DNA from 3 places in the Spirillospora sp. NPDC048824 genome. Region 2 is predicted to be linked to each of the others. Evidence: riboswitches for the same ligand, from Rfam matches in the RefSeq annotation. Region 2 holds a riboswitch; each other region holds the start of a gene.

What was found. A riboswitch is a leader RNA that binds a small molecule or an ion and turns the genes downstream of it on or off. The one in region 2 is predicted to bind cobalamin.
Region 1: it holds a riboswitch for cobalamin, as region 2 does, so the genes downstream of both, metE (5-methyltetrahydropteroyltriglutamate--homocysteine S-methyltransferase) here and ACGFIS_RS06470 (ABC transporter substrate-binding protein) in region 2, are expected to answer to the same signal.
Region 3: it holds a riboswitch for cobalamin, as region 2 does, so the genes downstream of both, ACGFIS_RS12080 (ribonucleoside-diphosphate reductase subunit alpha) here and ACGFIS_RS06470 (ABC transporter substrate-binding protein) in region 2, are expected to answer to the same signal.

Annotation. Positions count from the first base shown of each region.
Region 1 covers NZ_JBICUS010000006.1:154,077-158,418, forward strand. Annotated here, with positions in the region: gene ACGFIS_RS13920 (ATP-binding protein) at 1-586, shown strand, start outside; gene metE (5-methyltetrahydropteroyltriglutamate--homocysteine S-methyltransferase) at 623-2,869, opposite strand; cobalamin riboswitch at 2,972-3,190, opposite strand; gene ACGFIS_RS13930 (histidine phosphatase family protein) at 3,222-3,914, opposite strand; gene ACGFIS_RS13935 (YciI family protein) at 4,134-4,342, shown strand, end outside.
Region 2 covers NZ_JBICUS010000003.1:19,903-24,244, reverse strand. Annotated here, with positions in the region: gene ACGFIS_RS06475 (FecCD family ABC transporter permease) at 1-511, opposite strand, end outside; gene ACGFIS_RS06470 (ABC transporter substrate-binding protein) at 570-1,484, opposite strand; cobalamin riboswitch at 1,560-1,682, opposite strand; gene ACGFIS_RS06465 (LLM class F420-dependent oxidoreductase) at 1,858-2,769, opposite strand; gene ACGFIS_RS06460 (hypothetical protein) at 2,883-3,515, opposite strand; gene ACGFIS_RS06455 (hypothetical protein) at 3,572-3,904, opposite strand; gene ACGFIS_RS06450 (alpha/beta hydrolase) at 4,204-4,342, shown strand, end outside.
Region 3 covers NZ_JBICUS010000005.1:193,760-198,101, forward strand. Annotated here, with positions in the region: gene ACGFIS_RS12080 (ribonucleoside-diphosphate reductase subunit alpha) at 1-2,186, opposite strand, end outside; cobalamin riboswitch at 2,311-2,530, opposite strand; gene ACGFIS_RS12085 (hypothetical protein) at 2,637-3,275, shown strand; gene ACGFIS_RS12090 (hypothetical protein) at 3,355-3,498, shown strand; gene ACGFIS_RS12095 (copper resistance protein CopC) at 3,518-4,147, shown strand; gene ACGFIS_RS12100 (group II truncated hemoglobin) at 4,222-4,342, shown strand, end outside.

The sequences.
Region 1 (4,342 bases), on a different contig from region 2:
CGCCACGTCCGGCGAGCGGCCTCCCGTCGCCGAACTCTGGGTCTACCAGCGCGGCGACGGACGAGGCCACGACGAACTGGTCGTCAAGGCGTTCGACACGCTCAGGGACTGGCGCGACGGCGGCCGGGCCTCCCACGAGGACCGCCCCGCCGAAAGGCTCGACCACGGCCGCGGCCTGGAGATCATCGACATCCTCGCCAAGGGCCGGTGGGGGCACCATCCGACCCGGTCCCGGCTGAGCTCACCGTCCGTCCGCGGGAAGGCGACCTGGTTCGCCCTGCCGATCCCGCGCACACGCATCGCACGCGGCCGCCGCAGCGGCCGGGCCGTCGACGGGAAACAGGCCGCGAAGGTCCTCCACTCGCTGCTCGTCCAGCGCGGCATCGACGGCTTCACGCCCGAGGAGGAGCTCGGCGTCTGCGGGCTGTCCGGGTACGGCGACCTGAAGGTGTGGTGCGAGGACGCGATGTTCCGCTGGCGCGCCGGCTCCGGCGAAAGCGGAGGACTTCCGGTCACCGACATCACCGAGGCGTGCGAGCAGGTCGTCCAACTCTGCGAGGCGCTGGACGACGTCCACGTGGTCTGACCGTACGGGGGGGACGGTCAGACCACGTGGAACCCGTCAGCCGGCCACGTCCTCCCGCACGCGCCGCGCCGCCGTGACCAGATTCCGCAGTGACGCCTCCGTCTCCGGGTAGGCGCGCGTCTTCAACCCGCAATCGGGGTTCACCCACAGCCGCGCCGGCTCGACGGCCCGCAGCGCGCGCCGCAGGTTCTCCTCCATCTCCCCGGCGCCGGGGACGCGCGGGGAGTGGATGTCCCACACGCCGGGCCCGATGCCGTTCTCGTACCCGGCGGCGCGCAGGTCGCCGACCAGTTCCATGTGCGAGCGGGCCGCCTCGACGCTGGTGACGTCGGCGTCCAGCGCCCCGATCGCCCCGATGATCTCGCCGAACTCCGAGTAGCACATGTGGGTGTGGATCTGCGTGGTGTCGGTGACGCCCGAGGTGGCGAGGCGGAACGCGCCGACCGCCCAGTCCAGGTAGGCGGGACGGTCGGCGTCCCGCAGCGGCAGCAGCTCGCGCAGCGCGGGCTCGTCCACCTGGATGATCCTGATCCCGGCCGCCTCCAGGTCGGCGATCTCGTCGCGGAGGGCGAGCGCGACCTGCCGGGCGGTGTCGGCGAGCGGCTGGTCGTCCCGGACGAACGACCAGGCGAGCATGGTGACCGGGCCGGTCAGCATCCCCTTCACCGGCCTGTCCGTCAGCGACTGCGCGTACGTCGCCCACTCCACCGTCATAGGACGGGGACGCGCGACGTCGCTGTGCAGGATCGGCGGCCGGACGTACCGCGACCCGTACGACTGCACCCACCCGTGCTCGGTCGCCGCGTACCCGTCGAGCTGCTCGGCGAAGTACTGCACCATGTCGTTGCGCTCGGGTTCGCCGTGCACGAGGACGTCCAGCCCCAGGTCCTCCTGCAGCGCGATGACGCGGGCGATCTCGTCCTTCATCGCCCGCTCGTAGGCGTCGGCGGTGATACGCCCGGCGCGGCGGTCGGCGCGGGCCCGGCGGATCTCGGGGGTCTGCGGGAACGAACCGATCGTCGTCGTGGCCAGTTCCGGCAGCCCCAGGGCGTCCCGCTGGGCGGCGAACCGGGCGGCGCGGTCGCCGCGGCGCGTGTCGCCGATCGACCCCAGCCGTTCCCGGACGGCCCGGTCGACGCGCGCGGCCGGCGCCGGCGCGTCGGCCGGGGCCGGGACGTCCTCGCGCAGCGCCCGGCCGAGCGCGACGACCTCGGCGACCTTCTGCCGGGCGAACGCGAGCCGGCCCCGGACGCCGCCGTTCAGCGACGTCTCGGAGTCCAGGTCGATCGGGACGTGCAGCAGCGAGCAGGACGTGCTCACCACCACCTGGTCGACGAGCCCGAGCAGCGACGCGCAGACGGCCCTGGCCCGCCGCTGGTCGGCGCGCCACACGTTGCGGCCGTCCACGACGCCCGCCACGAGCGTCTTGCGCGGCAGCCCGCCGACCGAGGCGAGCACGTCGACGTTGCCGGGCCCGGCGGCGAAGTCCAGGCCGATCGCCTCGACCCGGCCGCCGGCCAGGGTGCGCAGCGCGTCCGCCCCGATCGTCCCGAAGTAGGTGGCGACCATCAGCCGGGGCCTGCTGGTCAGCCGCCCCAGCCGCGCGTACGCCCGCGCCAGCGCGCCGATCTCCTCCTCGCTGCGGTCCGCGACCAGGGCGGGCTCGTCCAGCTGCACCCACTCCGCCCCCGCGCCCGCCAGGCGTTCCAGCACCTCGGCGTACACGTCGACGAGCCCGTCGAGCAGATCGAGCGGACGGAACCCCTCGGGCGCGCCCGCCTCGGGCTTGGCCAGAAGCAGGTAGGTCAGCGGGCCGACGAGCACCGGCCGCGTCTCGACGCCGAGCGCCTTGGCCTCCCGGTACTCCGCCAGCGGCTTGGCCGCCGCCCCCTCGGCCAGCCGGAACCTGGTGCCGGGCCCCAGCTCCGGGACGATGTAGTGGTAGTTCGTGTCGAACCACTTGGTCATCTCAAGCGGCGGGACGTCCTGGACGCCGCGCGCCATCGCGAAGTAGCGGTCGAACCCGGTCAGATGCCGGTACCGGTCCGGGACGGCGTCGACCAGCACGCTCGCGTCGAGCATCTGGTCGTAGAACGAGAACGTGTTCGACGGGACGGCGTCCAGGCCGGCGTCGCGCAACTCGTTCCAGACCGTCGCGCGCAGTTCGGCGCCGGCCTTCGCGAGCGCGTCGGCGTCGGCGCGTCCCGCCCAGTAGTCCTCGGTGGCGAACTTCAGTTCCCGGCGGGCCCCGATTCGGGGATATCCGAGGATGGTCGTGCTCATGGCGGCTTCCCTCGCTGTGCCACAGGCGGCCTTCGGAAGGACGAGCGCACGGCGAACCCCGCGCCGCAGACCGTCCCACGAGGCCGCAGACCACCGCGCACCGGCCGGTGCGCGGGCGGAGGCAGGTCTTCGGACTCGCGGGCACCGCCTCTTCCGAGGCGTCCTACTGGCCGTCGCTTCCCAGGCCGCGTGGCCCAGTGCGTGATGACGGCGGTCGTTCCCGCTCACCGCTGCGGGGCAGTCCCGGAATCACACCGGGTTCCCTCTTACGACACCCGGACCCCCACAGGGCACGGGTGAACCATCCGCACAAAGGAGTCTATCGCCCGGCCCGCGAACCGGCCCCGTGCACCTAATCCAGGTGTGCGGACGGAGTGGTCTCCTGAGTCGTGGACGCCTCGGCCAGATGCATCGTGCCGCCGCAGACGACGACGCGGAGCCCGTACTCCCCGCTCGGACGCCACAGCTCGACGACGGCGCAGTTGGGGACGACGCACGTGCCGTTGAAATGGCGGAAGCCCCGCATCGCCGCCACGTCGGGGTCGGTGACCCCGGTGAGCAGCGACCACATCACGGCCTTCATGAAGAGGCCGTGCGAGAAGACCGCGATCAGGCCGTCCTCGGGACGGTCGGCGAGGCGCTCCAGGAAGGCACGGGCCCGCGTGATGAGCGCACGGAAGGACTCTCCGTCACCTTCGTTGACGTAATCGGGGTCGAGTCGTTCCCAGTAGTCGTCGGCGAGGGGCCGCCGCTGCGCCCCCGTGGTCCTCGGCGCATGCAACCCGCCCAGGAACGTGAACTCCTGGACGGGCCATTCCTCGTAGGGCACCTCGGGAAACCGCTCGGCGGTCGGCCGGGCGGTCTCCTGTGCGCGGAGGAACGGCGAGCCGACGATGAGGGCGGGCGGCGCGGTGAACGCCGCGGCCATCCGCTGGGCCTGCTCCCGTCCGCGGGCGGTCAGCGGAGAGGCTGCCGGCCCGTTCGTCGGCAGCCCGGCGTTCGACTCGCTCTGCCCATGCCGGATCAGCCACACCCGCCGCACCATGATCACGCCGACAGACTGACACACGGGCTCGGCGGCATGGAACATCGGATGAGCCGCACGATGAGAGGTCGGCGCTGAGGGCGCGGGCCGCTGCGGACGCGAGGCGGCTCGTCCAGAGGGCCAGAATGGTCGGGACGGCGATGTCGAGAACCCGTGACCGGCTTCGTCCCCGTGGTGAGGGCGAGCACGAGGGTGGCACCAGCACTTAGGAGAATCACGATGGCCAAGTACCTGCTGCTCAAGCACTACCGCGGCGCTCCCGCCTCGGTCAACGACGTGCCGATGGACAAGTGGACGCCTGAGGAGATCTCGGCCCACGTGAAGTACATGGAGGACTTCGCCTCCCGCCTGGAGGCGAACGGCGAGTACGTCGACGGCCGGGCGCTCGCGCCCGAGGGGGTGTGGGTCCGCTACGACGGCGAGGGCCG
Region 2 (4,342 bases):
CGGCCAGCACCAGCGTCGCGGCCCCGTTCCCGCGTCCCGCCGTGTTGCCCAGCGCGTACGCCAGGAACACGCCGCCGATCGCGCCCGCGAACGCGGCGAGCGGCACCGCGTATCCGGGGTCGCCCGGCAACAGCACGATCACCGTCGTGGCGCCGACACCGGCGCCCGCCGCCGCGCCCAGCAGATACGGATCGGCGAGCGGATTGCGGAACACGCCCTGATAGCCGGCGCCCGCCATGGCGAGCATCCCCCCGACCAGCGCCGCCATCAGCGCCCTCGGCACCCGCAACTCGAACAGGATGTTCTCGTCGATGACATCGAGCCCCGAGTCGATGTGCACGAACGGAACCCGGTCGGCCAGCGCCAGCAGCACCCCGCCGACGGGCAGCCCCGCCGCCCCCACCAGCACCCCGGCCAGCAGGGTCGCGGCCAGGAGCGCGACGGCCAGGCCGAGCGACAGCGGCCGCAGCCTGGCCTGCCCCGCCGTCTCCGGCGACCCCTTCCGCACCATCACGCGCCACCCCCGGTGGGGCCGGGGGGTCATGGGCGGGCGTCCATGAGGGCGGTGATCACTGGATCTTCTGCACCGCGTCACCGATCGCCTTGACGAACTCGGGCAGGCGGGGACCCCAGCGGGAGGCGATGTCGTCGTCGAGTTCGACCACGCCCTTGTTCTTGACCGCGTCCAGATCCGACCAGCCGGGGCGCTCGGCGAGAGTGGAGGCGTTCTGGCCGCAGCACTTGGTGTCGGCCAGGAAGATCAGGTCGGGGTCCTGCTTGAGGAGGTACTCGCGTGACAGCTGCGGGTACTCGCCGCTCGCCTTGTCCGCCTCGTCGGCGATGTTGCGGAGGCCGAACAGCCCGTACACCTGGCCGACGAACGTCCTGGACGTCACGGAGTGGAGCTGGTTGTCGAGCTCGTGGTAGTAGCCGAGGCCCTTCGCCTTGGAGGACGCGGCGACCGTCTTCTGGATGCTCGCCCGCATGTCGCCGGTGAGCTTCTCGGCCTCGGCCGCGTGCCCGGTGGCCAGCCCGAGGTCGTTGATCTCGTCGTAGGCCTCGTCCACGTTGGTCGCCGCGGGCTCCAGCAGGACGGGGATCTCGACCTTCTCCAGCGCCTTGACGATGCCGTTCAGGTCGTCGGAGACGACGACGAGGTCGGGCTTGTACTCGATGACCGCCTCGGCGTTCGGCTTGAACCCCGACAACTTCGTCCGCGGCGCGTTGGGCGGGTGGTTGGAGTAGTCGTCCACGGCGACCACCTGCGGTCCCGCGCCGATGGCGAACAGCGTCTCGGTGTGGGTGGGGGAGAGCGACACGATCCGCTCGGGCCGGGCCGGGACGGTCACCGCGCCGTTGGCGGCCTGGACGGTGACGGCCTTCGCGCCTGAGGCCGCATCGCCGGTCTCGCCGTCGCCGCATCCGGCCGCGAACGTGACGGCGACGATCGCCATCACCGCGCCGAGGGTACGTACGGGTCTCACAGGAGCCTCCTGGGGTCCAGGGAAGCCGCGGCCCGCTCATCCATGACGGATCGCCCTTCCACGAGGTCGAGAATCGTCGGCGCGCGAGGAGGCGACCTGGCTCGGCCACATCGAGAGGGGCACCACAGTTGCGGGACAGCGCCGGATTCACACCGGACTTCGCTCCTGGCGCGCAGCATCGCAACGGTATCAGGCGCCGAATCCGGACCTGTCCCCCTATCGGAGCGGGCACCCGCCCCGCCGTCTCACGGCGGCGAACCCGCCCACGCCGGCGCCGAACCCGCCCACGCCGGCGACGGGCGGATCGACCACGCCCATCCGGACTGCGGCCCGGGGGGCCGCGTCTCCGGCGCCGGCGGCGATCCCTACGAGCTCATCTCGCCGTGAAGGACTTGAGGAACTCCCGGGTCCGGCCCCGGCCTTCGCCCGGAATGAACTCCGCGGCGACGAAATCGGTGACGCCCGCCTCGGACAACTCCTCCAGCTTCGCCGCGACCGTGTCCTCGTCCCCGACGACGGCCAGGTCCGCCGGGCCGTCCACTCCTTCGCGGTCCATCATCGCCCGATAGGACGGCAACATCCCGTACATCTCGAATGTCTGGCCTGCCTGCTCCCGCGCGCGCTCGGCATCGTCCGTGACGCACACGGGCAGCACGCACACGATCCGTGGTTCCGGGCGCCCCGCCGCCTTGGCCGCCGCCGTGATGGTCGGCGCGATGTGCTCGCGGACGGTCACGGGGCCGGTCATCCACAGCACCGTCCCGTCGGTCCGCTCCGCCGCGAGCTTGAGCATCTTGGGCCCCAGCGCCGCGAGCAGCACGGGCACCCGCCCCTCGTTCGGGACGCTCAGCCCCACGTCGCCCTGCACGGTCTCGCCCTTGAACGACGCGTTCTCCCCGGCCAGCAGAGGCAACAGCACCGACAGGTACTCGTCCATGTGGCGCAGCGGCCGGCCGAAGTCGTACCCGTACATGTCCTCGATGACGATCTTGTGTGACAGCCCGATGCCGAGGGTGAACCGCCCCTGGAGCGCCAGCGCCGTCGTCCTCGCCTGCTGCGCCATCACGGCCGGATGCCGCGGATACGTCGGCACCACCGCGGTCCCCAGCTCGATGCCCGGCACCCCGCCCCCGGCCACGGCCAGGGCGGTCTGCGCGTCCACCCCGAAGATCTGCGAGATCCACGCCGAGGAGAAGCCGTCGTCCGCGGCACGCCGCACATCGTCCGCCAGCCTGCCGAGCGCCTCGGCCCCGCCGCGTTCGGTCAGTAGAACTCCAAGACGCACAACGACCTCCCAGTCACCGATCTCACGCGATCCTTACACACCCCCGCCCCGACTCATCCCCGGCCGGCCCGATACGCCGCCCACCACAGCGGTCACCCCCGAACCACCCGTCCTCAACTGCGGGCGGCACGGTCCTTCGCCTCCATGAAGAAGTCGAGCATCGCCGTGGCGCCGGGCAGCTGACGCGCCGGACGCGCCGCCCCGAAGGGGGTGTTCCAGAATGACCCCTGACGCGGCTCCCAGGGCCCGGCATACGCATACGGCTCGCCCAGGAAGGCGTCCCCCGCGGACACTCCGTAGTTGACCTCGTCGAGGCTCATGCCCAGATCGAAGTGTTCCGGCCACAGAACCGGCGTGGTTTCCGGCGCGAACCTCGTCAGCGCTTCGAGGCCCCGGCCGAAGACTTCTTCGATGTGCCGCGCGGCCTCTGCGTCGATGCTGAGGACGTCGTCCAGGCCGACTCCGCTGCCGTCCTTGTAGAGACCTTCCGCGGCTCCGGCCTCGATGCCCGCCGCCGCAGCGAGCTCCCTGCAGGTGGCGCCGTTCAGCGGGATCTCCCGGTCACCCGCCACGAGCTCCGCCCCGTTCACCCGCAGCGCCGGCTCCTGAACGGTTCCGAAGCCGCCGTCGGTCACCGTCAGCCGTATCGTTCCGCTCTGCCTGTACTGCGGCCCGGCGAGCACGAGTTCGGCAACCCCGTGCAACGAGCGCCGTGCCGTTTCCAGAGTTCCCCGATCGACGGTCATCCTCCACCCTCCGCTTGAGCTGCGCCCGCCTCACTCCGCGTCGCCGGCAGGTCTGATCACGAACCGTCCGGGTCGCCGCCGCGGGGGCCGTACTCTTCCGCGAGTCTCCGGTCGTTCTCGGCCCACATGCGGTGGCGGGTGGCCGACTGCAGATGCGATTCGGCCTCCTCAGGATGGGCGATGGCCATCCGCTCCAGCAACATCGCGGCCCGATCATGGGCTTGCGCCGAGGAGACCATCGCCTGACGCGCGTACCCCTCGCCCTCACGCCCGTGCTCGACGTACGGCTCACCGAGCGCGGAACCGCCGGGCAACGCGGCGGCGCGATCCTCCGCGTTGCGGCGGCTCCCGCGCGCCCTCACCCGATGCGAACGGTTCTCGCTGCCCATACCAGCCAACCCGACGCCCGAGTCCGTCGATCAACCAGCCCTCCGGACACGTTCGACTACCTACCCCGCGCCCCCTCCGTTCAGCCCATCCACGGGCGAAGTCGTCGAGACCGGGCCCGAAGGGTTTCGGCATACCCCCATGTCAAGCGGCGGCCGGCAGCGACGCACCCCACGCGGGGACGCGGGCCGGCCATGACGTCCGGACGTGTTTCCCCTGGCCACGAAGGTGGTACAGCCGGACACACCGACGGCGGCCACCATCAGGTCGCCGGGGGCCATGCCCGATCATGGAGACCGTGGTGACATCCGAACCTCTCACGCTCTACACCGCCGATGACGTGCGGATCGACGCAGGTCACCTGCGGGGCGGCGGCGATCTCTGCTTCGTCCTGGCACACGGCTTCACATGCTCGTGGCGGCAGCCCGTGCTGCGCCGCA
Region 3 (4,342 bases), on a different contig from region 2:
CCGCGCCGCCACGCGTAGGCGTACATCGAGGAGAGCTTGCCGATGGTCGGCGTCTCCATGAACAGGTTCAGCGAGTGGGACTGGTCGATGTACGGGGTGCGAGCGGCGGCGAGGTCGATCAGCGCCTTCTGCGGCAGTTCCCAGGCCGTCCGGTAGAGGGTCCGCATCTCGTCGGGAAGGCCGGCGATGCCCTGGACGGAGCCGTTCGCCCTCTTGATCGCCTCGCGGACCGGCGGCGTCCAGAGGCCGAGCGACTTCAGGTCGTCCACCAGGTAGCCGTTGATCTGCAGGAACTCCCCGGACAGCGTCTCGCGCTTGAACAGGTTGGACACCTGCGGCTCAATGCACTCGTAGCAGCCCGCGATCGACGCGATCGTGGCGGTCGGCGCGATCGCGATCAGCAGCGAGTTGCGGAGCCCGACCTCGGCGACGCGCGCCCGCAGCCGCTCCCATTCGGCGGGACGGGTCGGCGCCGCGTCCGGGAAATGGTCGAGGTGGAGCCGGCCGCGGGCCGTGCGCGTCCGGTCGTAGGCGGGCAGCGGTCCGTGCGCGGCGGCCAGGTCGGCGGACGCGTCGTAGGCCGCCAGCGCGATCTCCTCGGAGATGCGCGTCGACAGCTCGCGGGCCTCCGGCGAGTCGAACGGCAGGCGGAGCGTGAAGAAGACGTCGGCCAGGCCCATCACGCCCAGGCCGATCGGCCGCCACTTGCCGTTCGCCGCCTCCGCCTCGGGCGTCGGGTAGAAGCCGCGGTCGATGGTGCGGTCCAGGAACCGGACGGCGGTGCGGACGGTCGCGCGGAGCCGCGCCCAGTCCATGCCGGACGCGCCGACGTGCGCGGCCAGGTTCACCGACCCGAGGTTGCACACGGCCGCCTCACCGTCGCTCGTCACCTCCAGGATCTCCGTGCACAGGTTGGAGAGGTGGACGGTCTCCCCCGGTTCGGCGGTCTGGTTGCAGGCGCGGTTGGCGGCGTCCTTGAACGTCATCCATCCGTTGCCCGTCTCGGCGAGGGTCCGCATCATCCGCCCGTACAGCTTGCGGGCCGGGATCTGCCGGACGTACCGGCCCTCCTTCTCGGCCGTCCGGTACGCCGCGTCGAACGCGTCGCCCCACAGGTCGGCCAGCTCGGGGACCTCCTTCGGGTCGAACAGCGACCATGTCGCGTCGTCCTCGACGCGGCGCATGAACTCGTCCGGGATCCAGTTGGCGAGGTTGAGGTTGTGGGTGCGGCGCGCGTCCTCGCCGGTGTTGTCGCGCAGCTCCAGGAACTCCTCGACGTCGGCGTGCCACGGCTCCAGGTACACGCACGCCGCGCCCTTGCGGCGTCCGCCCTGGTTGACGGCGGCGACGGACGAGTCGAGCGTGCGCAGCCACGGGACGATCCCGTTCGAGTGCCCGTTGGTGCCGCGGATCAGCGAGCCCCGCGACCGGACCTTCGTCCACGAGATCCCGATGCCGCCCGCGTACTTGCTGAGCCGCGCGACCTGCCCGTACCGCTCGTAGATCGACTCCAGCTCGTCGCGCGGCGAGTCGAGCAGGAAGCAGGACGACAGCTGGGGGCGCCGGGCGGCGGAGTTGAACAGCGTCGGCGAGCTCGGCAGGTACGACAGCGTGCTGAGCAGGCCGTACAGCTCGGCGGCATCGTCCACGGTGTCGGCGAGGCCGCACGCCACGCGCAGGAGGAAGTGCTGGGGGCGTTCGAGGACGAGCCGTGTCCGCGGATGCCGCAGCAGGTACCGGTCGTAGAGGGTGCGGAGCCCGAAGTACTCGAAGCGGTCGTCGGCCGGCTCGTCGATGAGGGCGTTGAGCGCCGGCGCGTGGGCGGCGGCGAACGCGGCCGGGGCGTCGGCCAGGAGGCCTTCCCGGTGCGCGGCGGCGACGGATTCGGCGAACGTCCGGACACCGGCGGCGGCCGCCTCGTCCCGGATCCTGGTGCCGAGCAGCCGCGCGGCGACCCGGGAGTAGCCGGGTTCGGCGGGCACCAGCGCGCCGGCCTCGCCGATCGCGAGGTCCCGCAGCGCCGCCGCGTCCATCCCGCCGGAGGCGCGGACGGCGGCCAGCACCCGTCCCGCGTCGGCGCCCGGTACCCCGTCGCAGGCCGCCTCGACCTCGGCGGCGATCTCCGCCTCGGCGGTGATCTCGGCGGGCGGCGCCGGTGCCGGCGGCGCGGCCAGGTCCTGTGTCACGTGCTTCTCCCCTCGCAAGCCGCCTCGCGGAGGCATGCGAACGGGACGCGAGCCGTCCCCACCGGGGCACGCCGCGCTCCGTCCCCGGCCCACCCGCGAAGCCTGGACGTGTCGGTCCGGGACGCGTCCCGGACACCGTGCGGGCAGGTCTTCGGACTCGCGGGCGCCGCCTCTTCCGAGGCGTCCTACTGGCCGTCGCTTCCCGGGCCGCGTGGGCCCAGTGCTTCATGACGGCGGTCGTTCCCGCTCACCGCTGCGGGGCAGTCCCGGACTCGCACCGGGTTCCCTCTCGCGTCGCCCCCGCCGCGAAACGGCGGGGGCGAACCAGCACGGGATTGAACCCTACATCTAGATGACGATCTTTGCGCAACCCCAAGATGTTGGGCGGGTCTGAAAGGTGGCAAGGGGCGGATGCGTGGACGGCGACCCGGGTGGGAGGATGGTCGCGCCATGTCCCCGCATGCCCCGCACTCCGCTCTGCGAACCGCCCGCGCGGTGGTGTTCGCCACCGTGTGCGTCACGCTTGCGATCACGGGGCACGTGCTCGCGTCGGGGACGGTTGCGGCCTGGGCGGCGGTCGCGGGATTCTGCGCCGTGCTGGGCGTGACGTTCATGCTGGTCGGCCACGAACGCTCGCTGGCGACGATCCTCGGCGGCCTCCTCGGCGGCCAGTTCGCTCTGCACGCCCTGTTCACGGCCGCGTCCGAGCCGATCCAGCGGCACTCGGCGGAGATGCACGCGGCGATGGGCGGGGCGGCGCCGGCCGGTCCGGACGTGATGCTGCCGGTCGCGCACGGCACGGGCGGGACGGCGATGACGCTCGCGCACACCGTGGCCGCGCTGGTGGCGGCGTGGTGGCTGCGGCGCGGCGAGCGGGCCGCATGGTCGCTGGCCCGGCGGGTCGCCGCCATGGCGGACCGCCCGATCCGGCTCCTGGTCGCCCTGCCGGCCGTTGAACCCGCGGCGCCTCCGCGCCGTACCCCCGTGGTACCGGCGTCGGCCGCCGTCATGGCCATCGGCCGTGTGCTGCGGCACCAGGTCCTCCGGCGGGGTCCCCCGCCGCGTTCGAGGGCGCTCGCCCGCATCTGAGGCGAGCGCCGTACGTCACCGGACGCCGATTCAGCGGCGTTTCCGGCTTCTTCTCGTACGACTCGAACGGAGTTCCGTCATGTCCTTCGTCCCGCATGCCCGCAGGGTGGGCGCGGTCGCTTCCCTGTCCGCCATATCCGTGCTCGGGCTGGCGACGGCCGCGTCCGCGCACGTCACCGCCAACCCGAAGACCGCCGAGAAGGCGTCGGCGGACTCGGCCTGACCCGCGCCCGGAGCCGGGCATGACCCACCTCGAAAGGAATGCCGAGATGCACACCTTCACGCACCCCGTCATGAACGCCGTGAGGCGGTCCGCGGCGGGCGCCGCGGCCGCGGGGCTGGTACTGGCGATGTCCGCGGCCCCGGCGTCCGCGCACACCGCGCTGACGTCCGCCGACCCGGAGGAGGATTCGACGGTCAAGGCGCCGTCCCAGATCGTCCTGACGTATTCGGAACCGGTGCGGCTGCCGCGGGTGATCGTGACGGACGCGTCCGAGAAGCAGGTCCAGTCCGGGGAGCCGCGCGCGGTCGACAACAAGGTCACGCAGCGGCTCGGCGGCACGCTGCCCAACGGCGAGTACACGGTGGCCTGGCGTGTCGTGTCCGCGGACGGCCATCCTGTGCAGGACGCCTACACGTTCACCGTGGAGGGCTCGCCCGCCAAGGCGCTGGGTGACGCAGCCGGCGACTCGCCCGGTGCCGGCGCCCAGCCCCCGGCCGGGTCCCCCGAGTCCTCCCCGGCGAACGCCACGTCCGCCGAGGATTCGGGCACCTCGTCGGGCTGGCTGTGGATCGGGCTGATCGGGCTCGTCATCGCGGGGGCCGCCGGCGCGGTCGCGTGGCTGCGACGTTCAGCGGCGCCCAAGAGTTGATCATTTCGCTACCGGTCGGGTGATTACAGGATTACTGTGATTACCCGACCGGTTTGCATCCCCTGGGGGCCCGAATGATCGTCGAGTACATCCGCTACCGCATCGACCCGCCGTCCATCGAAGACTTCGAGGCCGCCTACGCGCGGGCGTCCGCCTCCCTCGCCGCCGCGCCCCAGTGCGTGGACTACGAACTCT